Regions from separate parts of the Mesorhizobium sp. B2-3-5 genome, predicted to be linked through region 4. Evidence: predicted binding sites of a transcription regulator. Region 4 holds the regulator's gene; each other region holds the start of a gene.
What was found. Region 4 encodes LexA, which represses DNA repair genes until DNA is damaged. Its sites were predicted from a motif close to TGTTCNNNNTGTGTTCNG; they were not measured.

Region 1 (3,075 bases), on a different contig from region 4:
GGCGCTGTCGTGTTGAAAGACTTCTGGGCTTCGGAGCGCGGCAATTTCGCGCTGACCACGGTGATCGCGATGCTGCCGCTGATGCTTGGCGTGGCCGGCGCGATCGATCTGGTGGGCACGAGCGACGACGCCGACCACTTGCAGAACTCGCTGGACGCGGCGGGGCTCGCCATCGGGACAAAGTATTATGCCGGCATGGCGGCTGGCGACATACAGCAACTCGGCCAGAACTTCTTCACGGCCAATATGCGCGCCGCCGACCAGCAGGAATATTCGGGAAGCGTCGCTGCCCTCACGGCAGCAGCCAGCGGTAACCCCAGCGCCTACTACATTTCGCTTTCATCCAGCATCAGCCGCCCGAGCTTCATCAGCGCCCTGCCTAACTGGCAAGCCTCGCGCTCCACCCTGGTCAAGATCGTGCCCGGTGCGCAGGCCTGCGTACTTGCGCTCGATCCTCACGCATCCGCCGCGGTCAACCTGCAAGGCTCGACCGACGTCGCGATGAACCACTGCGTGATCGCCGCCAACTCGGACGCGGCCGATTCCGTCAACAGAGGCGGATCTGCGCTGGTGAGCGCCAGCTGCGTTTCGACCGTTGGCGGCACTTCCGGCCTCTTGCCGCCCAACGCCAGCTTGAGTTGCGGCAATCCGCTCGAACGTCAGTATGCGTCGTTTGACCCGCTGGCTAACGTCACCCCTCCCCCCTACACGCTTTGCCAGACGGCACCCAACGGCAAATCCATCACCCTTTCGCCCGGCACCTATTGCGACAAGACATGGTCGGGAAACATCACGCTCAACCCCGGCGTCTACATACTGCGTGGGGTCACCATAAAGCCCGGCGGAAATGGCAGCCTCGCCGGCCAGGGCGTGACGATATTCCTGATGGAAGGCGCGCAGATCTACATCAACGCAAACGAACAGGTGACCCTCTCGCCTCCCACCAGCGGCACCTATGCCGGCATCACCATATTCCAGGATCGCGGCAATACATCGCCGCTGACACTGAACGGCGGGGCCGGCTCGGTGATCAGCGGCTTCATCTACGCGCCGGACGCGCCGATATTCTACGCGGGCAACTCGGATATGAATTCCCAGGGCGATTGCATCCGGCTCGTCGGCGATACCGTGCAGATGACAGGAAATTCGGCCGTGCAGTCGGATTGCGCGGCGGCGCTCGGAAATCGCGAAATGTATGCGGGCCGCCTAATCACGCTCGTCAAGTGAGCCGAGAGAGCTTGCCGCCGGCGGCAAGCCGTCTCTGGAAACGATCAAGACGGCGTTGCGGGCTGGGCATATTGGTTAGGCGGCGGCTCTCTTCCAGGTTCAGGCTAAGCAGCTTTCCTTTCGAAGTCAGAGCCGCCCCTCGCCTGCCTGCCGGCATCCTCTCCGGTAGAGTGACGGGGAGAGGGCCACGCTCATCGCCGATGTCGCCAATCCGCGGGATGCTTTCAACAAACCCGTTCCTTGCTTGACAATGATCCCTTTTTGTTCTTCATTCGTTCGCATCTATCAGCAACTGCGGATGAGCGGTCGGGATGGAAACGACAGCCACCATCCTGCATGCCGATCTCGATGCCTTCTATGCCTCGGTCGAGCAGCTGCTAGACCCGTCGCTGCGCGGCAAGCCGATCGCGGTCGGCGGCGGCGTGGTGCTGGCCGCCTCCTATGAGGCGCGCGCCTTCGGCGTGCGTGGCGGCATGCCGGGGCGCAAGGCGCGCGAGCTTTGCCCGCAGCTGATCTTCGTCGGCGGCAATTTCAGCCACTATCAGCGGCTGGGCGACGCGGCGATCAAGGTGCTCGACGATTTCACGCCAGTGGTGGAACGCGTCTCCATCGACGAAGCCTTCGCCGATGTCGCCGGTTGCACGCATCTGTTCGGGCAGCCGCGAGAGATCGCCGAAACCATCCGCCGCCGCGTGCGGGCCGAACTCGGCCTGCCGATCTCGATCGGCGTGGCCCGCACCAAGCATCTGGCCAAGATCGCCTCGCAGGTCGCCAAGCCCGACGGGCTGGTGGTGGTCGATCCCGGCACCGAGCTTGCCTTCCTGCACGATTTGCCGGTCTCGCTGATGTGGGGCGTCGGCCCGGCGACCAGGGCGCGGCTGGCCGAAATCGGCGTCGAGACCATCGGCCAGCTGGCCAGGACGCATAGCGGCGCGCTGATGCGGCTGCTCGGCCCCGCCGCCGGCGAAAAGCTCGCCGCCCTGTCTTGGAACCGCGACCCGAGGAAGCTGGAGACGAAGCGCCGCGCGCATTCGGCCGGCGCGCAATCGGCGCTTGGCCAGAAGCCGGCCGTGGCGCGGGTGATCGTGCCCACGCTGCTGCATCTGGCCGACCGCGTCGCCAGCCGGTTGCGCGCCAAGGCGCGGCCCGGCCGCACGGTGACGGTGCGCGTGCGCTTTGCCGACCTCCGCGCCGTGACGCGCTCGATCACCCTCGACCAGCCGATCTCGGCGACCACCATGCTGGCCGAAATCGCCGGCGATCTGGTGCGCGGCGTGCTGGCCGATCACCCCCGCGAGAAGACGATCTCGCTGCTGGCAATCTCGGTCTCGCATCTGGAGGAAAGTGCCGAGCTGCAGCTCGACCTGCCGCTCGGGCTTGCCGACGAAAAGCGCCGGCCCGGCACCGAAAAAGGCCTGGCGCGCTTCGGCGCCGACCGCGCCATCGACAAGATCCGCGAGCGCTTCGGCAAACAGGCGGTCGGCTACGGCACGGTGGCGTTGGAAGCGGCGCGCTCGGTGCCCGACGAATTCAGGGAACTGGCGGAAAAGGAACTGTGAACGGATTGCGCACCCGTCTCAGCCTCTGATCGCCCTGCCCGTCTGCTGCAGCAGCTCAAACGCCGCGAACCGCTTGGCGTGCCAGCCGGCCAGCGGCGCGTTGGGATGATAGACTTCGCCGAGTTCCGACATGACGGCCATGGCCGTCACCAGATCCTCATAGGCTCCGGCAGCGACGGCTCCGAGCATCGCCGAGCCCAGCAGCACCGGCTCCGGCGAGGTCGGAGCCACCACGACCAGGCCGGTTGTGTCGGCCAGCAGTTGGCGGACCAATGGGCTTTGGCCCGCG
Region 2 (3,075 bases), on a different contig from region 4:
GACCGGATCTCGTTCACGCCACTCATGACTGCTGCCTTTTCGCGAAAACCGCCGGCACAGCCGGCGGAAACTGGTCTCTGCTTCTTAGAAAATAGACTTGGCCTTTTAGCGGGCACGCCCGACCCTGTCCAGAAACACGGAATTGGCCAATCCAGGAGCTTGGCGGGCTCGCCAAAACGAAACCGCCGGCGCGAAGGCCGGCGGTTTGGAACGCGGTACTAAAGAACTCGGTTACTTAAGCATCAGGTGAAAGGCTGAATTCATGGCCGAACTCTGGCCATCGCCCTACATCGCGCCGGCTTCGTCCTCAAAACCATCGTCCCCACCTTCAGAGCCACCATTTTCAAGGAATTTCTCGGCGATCAATCCGGCGTTCTGCCTGAGCGCCAGTTCGATCTCGCGCGCGGTGTCGGGATTGTCGCGCAGGAACAGTTTTGCATTCTCGCGGCCCTGGCCGAGGCGCTGCGAATTGTAGGAGAACCAGGCACCCGACTTTTCGACCACGCCGGCCTTGACGCCAAGATCGACCAGTTCGCCGGTCTTGGACACGCCCTCGCCGTACATGATGTCGAACTCGACCACCTTGAAGGGCGGCGCCAGCTTGTTCTTGACCACCTTGACGCGGGTCTGATTGCCGACGACCTCGTCGCGGTCCTTGACCGAGCCGATGCGGCGGATGTCGAGGCGCACCGATGCATAGAATTTCAAGGCGTTGCCGCCCGTGGTGGTTTCGGGCGAACCGAACATGACGCCGATCTTCATACGGATCTGATTGATGAAGATGACCATGGTGTTGGAACGCGAGATCGAAGCGGTCAGCTTGCGCAGCGCCTGGCTCATCAGCCGGGCCTGCAGGCCGGGCAGCGAATCGCCCATCTCGCCTTCGATTTCGGCACGCGGCGTCAGCGCCGCCACCGAATCGACCACCAGCACGTCGATGGCGCCGGAGCGCACCAGCGTGTCGCAGATCTCCAGCGCCTGCTCGCCGGTGTCGGGCTGCGAAATCAGGAGGTTTTCAAGATCGACGCCGAGCTTGCGGGCATAGACCGGATCGAGCGCATGCTCGGCATCGACGAAAGCGCAGATGCCGCCCTTTTTCTGGGCTTCAGCCACGGTGTGCAGCGCCAACGTCGTCTTGCCCGAGCTTTCCGGCCCGTAGATCTCGATGATGCGGCCGCGCGGCAGGCCACCAACGCCAAGCGCGATGTCGAGGCCAAGCGAGCCGGTCGGCACCGTTTCGATCTCGACGACCTGCTCGTTGGCGCCGAGCCGCATGATCGAGCCCTTGCCGAACGCCCGCTCGATTTGCGACAGCGCCGCATCCAGAGCCTTTGATTTGTCCACTGCCTTATCCTCTACAAGCCGCAAAGTATTCTGAGCCATGATACATCACCCCTTGGTCGTCAATGAAGGCCGGACAATCCGCAATCCCTGTCATTTTGTACCTTTTTTGTTCTCATTTGGCAAGGGGAGACAACCAACTGAAAAGTAAGAGATATCCTGATCTGTTCTTTTTTTGTCTCGCAGACCGAGGCAGAAATGTCCTCCGCGTTGGGCCAGATGGCTTGATTGTATCGATCCGTCGAATCGCTGCCTTGCATGCGAAGCTCTGTCGCGCAGTGTAGCGCTTGTGCGGCGCCAACAACAAAGGTCATATCGCCGCCATGGTGAAATCCGCAAAGATATTGGCCGTGGGCGGCGCCCATATCGATCGCCGTGGCCAGGTGGCCGGCCCGTATGTGCCGGCGGCGTCCAATCCCGGCACAATGCGCGAGGACGTCGGTGGCGGCGTCTTCAACGCGCTGCGCAGCACGGTGCGCCGTGGTGTCTCGGCTTCGCTGCTGTCCGTGCGTGGCGGCGATGCCGCGGGCGATACCGTTTTACGTGCTATAGGAGAAGCAGGCATTACAGACCTGTCGGCAGTGTTCCTCGACCGCACCACGCCGAGTTACACGGCGCTGATCGACCGCGAGGGTGAGCTGATCGTCGGCTTTGCCGACATGGCGCTCTATGACCTGGCGTTTCCCAAGCAAATCAGGCGCTCCAAGGTGCGGGAGGTGGTCGCCGATGCCGATGCCATCCTGTGCGATGCCAATCTGCCGGCGTCGGCTCTGGTGCGGCTGGTCTCGCTCGCCGCCGGCAAGCCGGTTTTCGCCATTGCCATTTCGCCGGCCAAGGTGACGCGGCTGATACCGGTGCTTGGCGAACTGGCGCAGCTCTTCATGAACCGGCGAGAGGCCGTCGTGCTGGCTGGCGTCAATGCAAATGCCGCCGAGCGGGAAATGATCGACGGGTTGCGATGCAGCGGGCTTGCCAGCGGCGTGGTCACGGCAGGCAGCGCGCCGGTGCTGGGCTTTGATGAAACAGGCGCTTTTTCGATCCTGCCGCCTGCCCCGAGGAAAGTCGCCGATGTCACCGGCGCCGGCGACGCGCTGGCGGGCGCGACGGTCGCGGCGCTGCTGCGCGGTCTGCCCTTGCGCAAGGCCCTGCGCGAAGGCATTGCGGCGGCGACGCTGGCCATCGAAAGCGCCAACGCCGTGCCCGAATTCACCGCGGCAAGCTTCGCGGAAGCACTGGCCCTTGTGCCGGATGCGCGGGAAGTGGCATGAGACCGGCAAATTCATAGCGCCGCAGTGATGATTACGCGTCCTGGTGGATGCGCCGCGATTGGAGATTCGAGATGACCCCAGAGACCGCCCACCCCTTCATCGATGTCCATGCTCCCGTGGCGCAAGCCCTGGCCGCCGGGCGCCCGGTGGTGGCGCTGGAGAGCACCATCATCACCCATGGCATGCCCTACCCCGACAATGGCGCCATGGCGGCCAATGTCGAAAAGATCATCAGCGATGGCGGTGCCGTGCCCGCCACGATCGCCGTGGTTGGCGGCCGCATTAAGATCGGTCTTTCCGACGGCGAGCGCGAATCGCTGGCCATGACCGGCGATGCGATGAAGCTGTCGCGCGCCGACCTCGGTTTTGCCGTCGCGCAAGGGCGCACGGGCGGCACCACGGTCGCCGCGACCATGATCGCTGCGCACATGGTGGGGATAAAAGTGTTCGCCACCGGCGGCATCGG
Region 3 (3,075 bases), on a different contig from region 4:
CCGTTCGTTCATCCCGGTGCGCATTGCGGTGCTGACCGTTTCGGACACGCGCGGCCTCGCCGACGACAAATCCGGCCAGACGCTGGCAGACCGCATCACCGAGGCCGGCCACATCCTGGCCGCCCGCGATATCGTCACCGACGACCGTGACAAAATCCGTGACAAGGTGCTTGGCTGGTCGAAGGACACAGGGATCGACGTTGTCATCACCACCGGCGGCACCGGCTTCACCGGGCGCGACGTGACGCCGGAGGCGCTGGAGCCGATCTTCGAAAAACGCATGGACGGCTTTTCGGAAGTGTTCCACCGCATCTCCTACGACAAGATCGGCACCTCGACGATCCAGAGCCGGGCAACCGGCGGCGTGGTCAACGCCACCTTCGTCTTCGTGCTGCCGGGCTCGCCCGGCGCCTGCAAGGACGCCTGGGACGGCATCCTCAAGGCGCAACTCGACTACCGGCACATGCCCTGCAACTTCGTCGAGATCATGCCGCGCCTGGACGAGCATCTGCGGCGCGGAAAAGCCGCTCCGTAAGAACCAAAGGCTGAATGGCTTTCCAAGCGCCATTTCCAAAACGGAACGGCACCGGCGCCTCCGCTAATCCGCGTCACATTTTCTGCAATGCGCAACGAAACAGCCGTTGCAAAAAATCACTTCGGAGAGCGGTGTTCCTGCTTCACCGGGGCGACCCATATCTCGGCGTCGAGTTTCTTTGTCGCCAGGCCGCGCGCCAGAGCCTCGGCGCTGCCGGCGTTCTTCGACAGGGACGCGGCCTGACGCTTGCTGATCACCAGCCCTTCGGCGAGCGCCCGGTTTCCCGAAAAGACGCGGGCCAGGAACGGCGCGCGGCTACCCCGCGCGCGTGAGAATCGCGCCGCCATGGTTTGCCTGGCCGTGTGGGCGATGATCGCCTCGATCCAGCCCTCCACCAGCCGAGCGCCCGGCTCCAGCAGTAGCAGCCAGTCGCCCTTGGCCTGCCGGATACCGGCGGCGATACCGCCGCTCGCCACATACTGGCAACCGGCGTGCTCGGCGACATAATGCGTCTGGTCGGTGGAACCGGTGTCGCAGACGACGACCTCGCGCACCAGGCCCTCGACCGCCCCGCCAATCAGCGAGCCGAGCGTGCGGGCAAGAGCCTCCTCGTCATTGCGGGTTTCGATGAGAACACTGAGCATGTCAGCCGAATAGCGGAAAGCCGCGCAGAGTGCCAGTTTTGCAGCGCAATATAGAAAGTTCTTGCTTTGTTCTCGTCGGCGAAATAGGAATAATTTCATGAGCAGAGCGATTCGACACAACATGGACAGTCCTTGGGAGCGGGCAAAGATGGAACCGATCATGCGTGCAGACATTGCCGCCTTCGGAGCAGGAAGAGCCGAGATGGCCAATGCGATGATCGAGCAGAGCGGCATGCGCATCCGTCCGGACCGCAACCGCGGCCGGTCGGCGGGCATCAATCCGTCCGGCCGGTTCGAACCTGTCAGCCGGCATGTTTTCGATGATGGCTGGAGTTCGCTGGAAGAACTGCCTCCATTCAAGACCGAGGTGCAGGTGGAAAAGCCGCGCACCATCATCACCCGCAATGAATCGCCCGATATCTCCTTTGACCGGTCGATCAACCCTTATCGCGGCTGCGAGCATGGCTGCGTCTATTGCTTCGCGCGGCCGACACACGCGTTCATGGGCCTGTCGCCTGGCCTGGATTTCGAATCCAAGCTGTTCGCCAAGCCGGATGCGGCGCGACTGCTCGACAAGGAACTGTCTAAGGATGGCTACCAGCCGCGCACCATCGCCATCGGCACCAACACCGACCCCTACCAGCCGATCGAGAAGCAGTACCGGATCATGCGCGAGATCCTCGAAGTGCTGGAAGCGCGCGGCCATCCGGTCGGCATCGTCACCAAATCCGCTCTGGTGACGCGAGACATCGACATCCTGTCGCGCATGGCCGAACGTGGGCTCGCCAAGGTGGCGCTGTCGGTGACGACAATGGATCGCATGCTGGCCAGGACGATGGAGCCGCGGGCGTCGACGCCGACCAAGCGGCTAGAAGCGATCAGGCAGCTTTCGGATGCCGGCGTTCCAACTTCGGTGATGGTGGCGCCGATCATCCCCGGCCTTACCGACCAGGAAATGGAACGGATCCTCGATTCGGCCCGTGCCGCCGGCGCGCGCGAGGCGGGCTATGTCGTGCTGCGCCTGCCGCTGGAAGTCAGCCCGATCTTCAAGGACTGGCTGCTGCGCCACTATCCCGACCGCTATCGCCACGTGATGTCGCTGATCCGCTCGATGCGCGACGGCAAGGACTACGATTCGGAATGGGGCAAGCGCATGAAGGGCGCCGGACCCTATGCTTGGCAGATCGGCCGCCGCTTCGAGATCACCGCCAAACGACTCGGTCTCAACGCCGAGCGGCGCACCCTGCGGACCGACCAATTCGTCGCGGCCGGAAAGGACCAGGAGCAGTTGATGCTGCTCTGAAGACACCAAAGCGCTGCGGCAGTTTCATTGCTGCCAAGCAAAAAATCCCGTCCGGCCTGCCCCGGCCTGCAGACGGTGCCCTCCCGGTCCGGCGCCCCACCCGACCCGGAGGGACTTGCGGAGAATCGGAGCCAATGCGAACCTCGCCGCAACATGGCTCGCGCGCGTTCCGATTCTCCGCTTCTCTTCGAAATCGTCGAGAAACCCGATTTCTCCTTCGAGACGAAGGCGATGGCCGACGGGCTGTGGCCGGTCGCGGGGATGGATGAGGCCGGCCGCGGTCCGCTGGCCGGGCCTGTCGTCGCCGCCGCGGTGGTGCTCGACCCCGCCAATATCCCGGAAGGCCTGGACGATTCCAAACGGCTCAGCCATTTGCAGCGCGAGGCGCTTTTCCTGCGCATCATCGGCTCCGCGCTTGGGGTTTCGATGGCGTCGATCAGCGCCGAGGGCATCGACAACAGCAACATCCTCAAGGCCAGCCTGGAAGCAATGCGCCGCGCGCTGGTCGGCCTGCCGGTAAAACCCAAGCTCGCGCTCGCCGACGGTCGCGATGTGCCGCCGGGACTGCCTTGCGATGGGCGCGCGCTGATCAA
Region 4 (3,075 bases):
AGGATCAGAATAACTCCACAAAGACGGAGGCGGCCTATCAGCTGCTGCGGCGCGATATCCTGACGACGCGCCTCATGCCCGGTGCGCCGCTCAAGCTGAGTGCGCTGCGCGGCACATATGGCGTCGGCTGGACGCCGCTGCGTGAAGCATTGTCTCGGCTTGAAGCCGAGCGCCTTGTCACCGCCATCAGCAATCGCGGCTTTGCCGTCGCCCCCGTGTCGCGCGCCGAACTCGAGGATCTGGCGCGGGCAAGAATGGTCGTCGAAATACCCCTGTTCGTGGAATCGATGGAGAAAGGCGACCGGCAATGGGAAGATGCCGTTGTCACCGCGCATTACCGGCTCTCGCGCTGCAAGACCGCGGTTGACGACCCCTCGGACGCGGCCGTCGACCAGTGGGACGAGAGCCACGAGGCGTTTCACGCGGCGCTGCTGAGTGCTGCGACGTCCAACTGGCTGTCGCGATTCCGTTCGACGATCGCGGATCAGCTGCGGCGGCATCATCGTTTTCTCGGCCTGGCGCCGACATTGCGGGCGGCGGCCGGCCTCAAGCATGGCTATGGAGAGGCCATGGACGCCCTGCGCGAGGCGATCGCGATCGAGCATCACACCGCGATCATGGAGGCGGCGCTCGATCGCGATGTCGAGCGGGCAAAGGCATTGATGACGGCGCATATCGGCTACACGCTGCACGTCTATGTTCACAGCGAAGATAGCGGCGCCAACAACTACACCGCACGCGCCGGCAGCCTGAAAGCGGTTTCCGGATGATTTCGGCGCTTCCGCGCCGCCCGACGCTTACGCATGGATCTATCCGCCAAGCGAGCTGGCGAACGTTGGCGTTTTGGTTTCGTTTCGTTCCGCTGGAATGACACTGGGCGACTCCATAAATCCGCCCCGTGCGCCTTTCAGACGACTGAAGCCAAACCTCAACAAGGGATGGGCCACAGGCCATTAACCAAAACGATTTCAATGCGTGTGTCGGCGGCGGAAATCGTCGGTTGCCGTTTGTTGCCGGCGGCAAAAATTTCGAACCCCTTAACAAATTCACTAAACTTTAAACGGTTGCGGAACACAACTGGAACAGATAGGGTTTGTTCTGGGTTTGTTTTTCGATTCCGATTCAGACCCTTCGTTCAATGCCTTGGGGGCCGCCATGCTGACGCGCAAGCAACATGAACTGCTGATGTTCATTCATGAACGGCTCAAGGAAAGCGGCATCCCGCCCTCCTTCGACGAGATGAAAGAGGCTCTTGATCTTGCCTCCAAGTCGGGGATCCACCGCCTGATCACGGCGCTGGAGGAACGTGGCTTTATTCGCCGACTGCCCAACAGGGCGCGCGCACTGGAAGTGCTCAGGCTGCCGGATTCGATCGCGCCGGGCCTCAATGCCGCAAAGAAATTTTCGCCAAGTGTCATCCAGGGCAGCCTCGGTCAGGGCAACCTTGGTCGTCAGATCAAGCCGGCATCGTCGCGCTTGCCCGCGGCCGGCAATGACGACGATGCGATTCCCGCGGTCTCGATCCCGGTGATGGGCCGTATCGCCGCCGGTGTGCCGATCGATGCCATCCAGCACCAGACGCATTCGATCTCGGTGCCGCCTGACATGATCATGGGCGGCGAGCACTATGCGCTGGAGGTCAAGGGGGACTCGATGATCGAGGCCGGTATCTTCGATGGCGACACGGTCATCATCCGCAACGCCGATACAGCGAGCCCGGGCGAGATCGTCGTGGCGCTGGTCGACGAAGAGGAAGCGACCCTGAAACGGTTCCGCCGCAAGGGAGCTTCGATTGCCCTTGAAGCCGCCAACCCGGCCTACGAGACCCGCATTTTCGGACCGGACAGGGTCAAGGTGCAAGGCAAGCTCGTCGGGCTGATCAGGCGCTACTGAGCAGGGATTGGTGCGCTTGCATTGTCAGGCTTTTTATAGGGCGGCAGCCCCCTCGCCTCGCGCGAGAATTTGCGCTGTTCATGCCAGGGCCGGTATGGCCTGTCGACGGCGAAGTTGACGGTTGGCGGGCCGATCGCCGATTGGCGGTCGAAGAAGACCGCGGCACTTCCGTTGCGAGCGAGTTGCCGTTTGGTGACGACGAGAACCAGCGGGTTATGGCAGGCGTCATAGCCAGTCGCGTCGTTGACGACGATCACGTCGGCGAAACCGCAGGCCTTCCAGGTGTTTTTGCGGTCTTCGACATGCGCGACGATCGCTCCGGACGGGTGCCTGGCGAGACAGACGCCGTCGGTGCAGTAGAACGGTGCTCCCGGCGGCAGATTTACGGCATCGGCAATGGTGAACTGCCCATCAGTCTTGTTGAACACCTCCGGCACGACGATGCTTTCGGATACCAATGCGCGTTTCCAGTTGTCGACGGTGAATTCGTTCGGGCGTGCCCGACTGACGGCGAGTTCGCCACCGCCGATCGGCACCGCGACCAGCCGCGCGTCTTCCGAGATCAGCACATCCGGTGTGCGCGTATGCGACACCGTCAACAGGCCGGCAAGCGCGAACGGGAGTGCGGCGAGCCGCAGCCATGTCGTCGCCATCGTCGCGATAACCAGGGCGACCGTCACCAGCAGCACGGACTGCTGCGAAATCAGTCCGACCGCATCTACCGGAGAGCGTTCCGATATCCACGCAGATATTGCGATCATTGCCGTCAGGGCCTTGCCCATCAGGTAAAGGGACGGCGCATCCAAGCCGAACGGCATCAGCAACGCGCTGGCGACGGCCAGGAACATCACGACCGATACGATCGGCATGACGGCCAGATTGACGAACAGGCTGAGCGGCGATACACGCTGGAAATGCCAAATGGCAAACAGCGTCGTAGCGCTGCCGGCGATGATGGAGGTCATAGCCAATCCACCCGTCGTCAGCAGGAATTTTTGTGTCAGAAGCCCTGGCAGGGATAGCTTCGGCGACGGCGGCCTCGTTTTTCGCGCACGATAATCCGCCCAACCGGCATAGGCGCCAACCAGGGCGGCGGTCGCGGCGAACGACATCTGGAAGCTCGGTCCGACCACTTCATGCGGCGAGACCAGGATGACAGCGATCGCCGAGATCGCCAGGTTG

Region 1: the regulator LexA is predicted to act here: its motif matches at 1,479-1,496, upstream of dinB (DNA polymerase IV).
Region 2: the regulator LexA is predicted to act here: its motif matches at 1,441-1,458, upstream of recA (recombinase RecA).
Region 3: the regulator LexA is predicted to act here: its motif matches at 1,236-1,253, upstream of FJ958_RS11575 (PA0069 family radical SAM protein).

Annotation. Positions count from the first base shown of each region.
Region 1 is NZ_VFVX01000005.1:165,692-168,766, reverse strand. It holds gene FJ958_RS08620 (pilus assembly protein TadG-related protein) at 10-1,227, shown strand; gene dinB (DNA polymerase IV) at 1,539-2,786, shown strand; gene FJ958_RS08610 (FGGY-family carbohydrate kinase) at 2,805-3,075, opposite strand, start outside.
Region 2 is NZ_VFVX01000001.1:446,495-449,569, reverse strand. It holds gene alaS (alanine--tRNA ligase) at 1-26, opposite strand, end outside; gene recA (recombinase RecA) at 286-1,383, opposite strand; gene FJ958_RS02280 (carbohydrate kinase family protein) at 1,665-2,609, shown strand; gene FJ958_RS02275 (pseudouridine-5'-phosphate glycosidase) at 2,681-3,075, shown strand, end outside.
Region 3 is NZ_VFVX01000007.1:217,434-220,508, forward strand. It holds gene moaB (molybdenum cofactor biosynthesis protein B) at 1-535, shown strand, start outside; gene FJ958_RS11570 (glycosyltransferase) at 652-1,179, opposite strand; gene FJ958_RS11575 (PA0069 family radical SAM protein) at 1,328-2,482, shown strand; gene FJ958_RS11580 (ribonuclease HII) at 2,636-3,075, shown strand, end outside.
Region 4 is NZ_VFVX01000002.1:204,088-207,162, forward strand. It holds gene FJ958_RS03815 (GntR family transcriptional regulator) at 1-770, shown strand, start outside; gene lexA (transcriptional repressor LexA) at 1,156-1,893, shown strand; gene FJ958_RS03825 (ComEC/Rec2 family competence protein) at 1,887-3,075, opposite strand, start outside.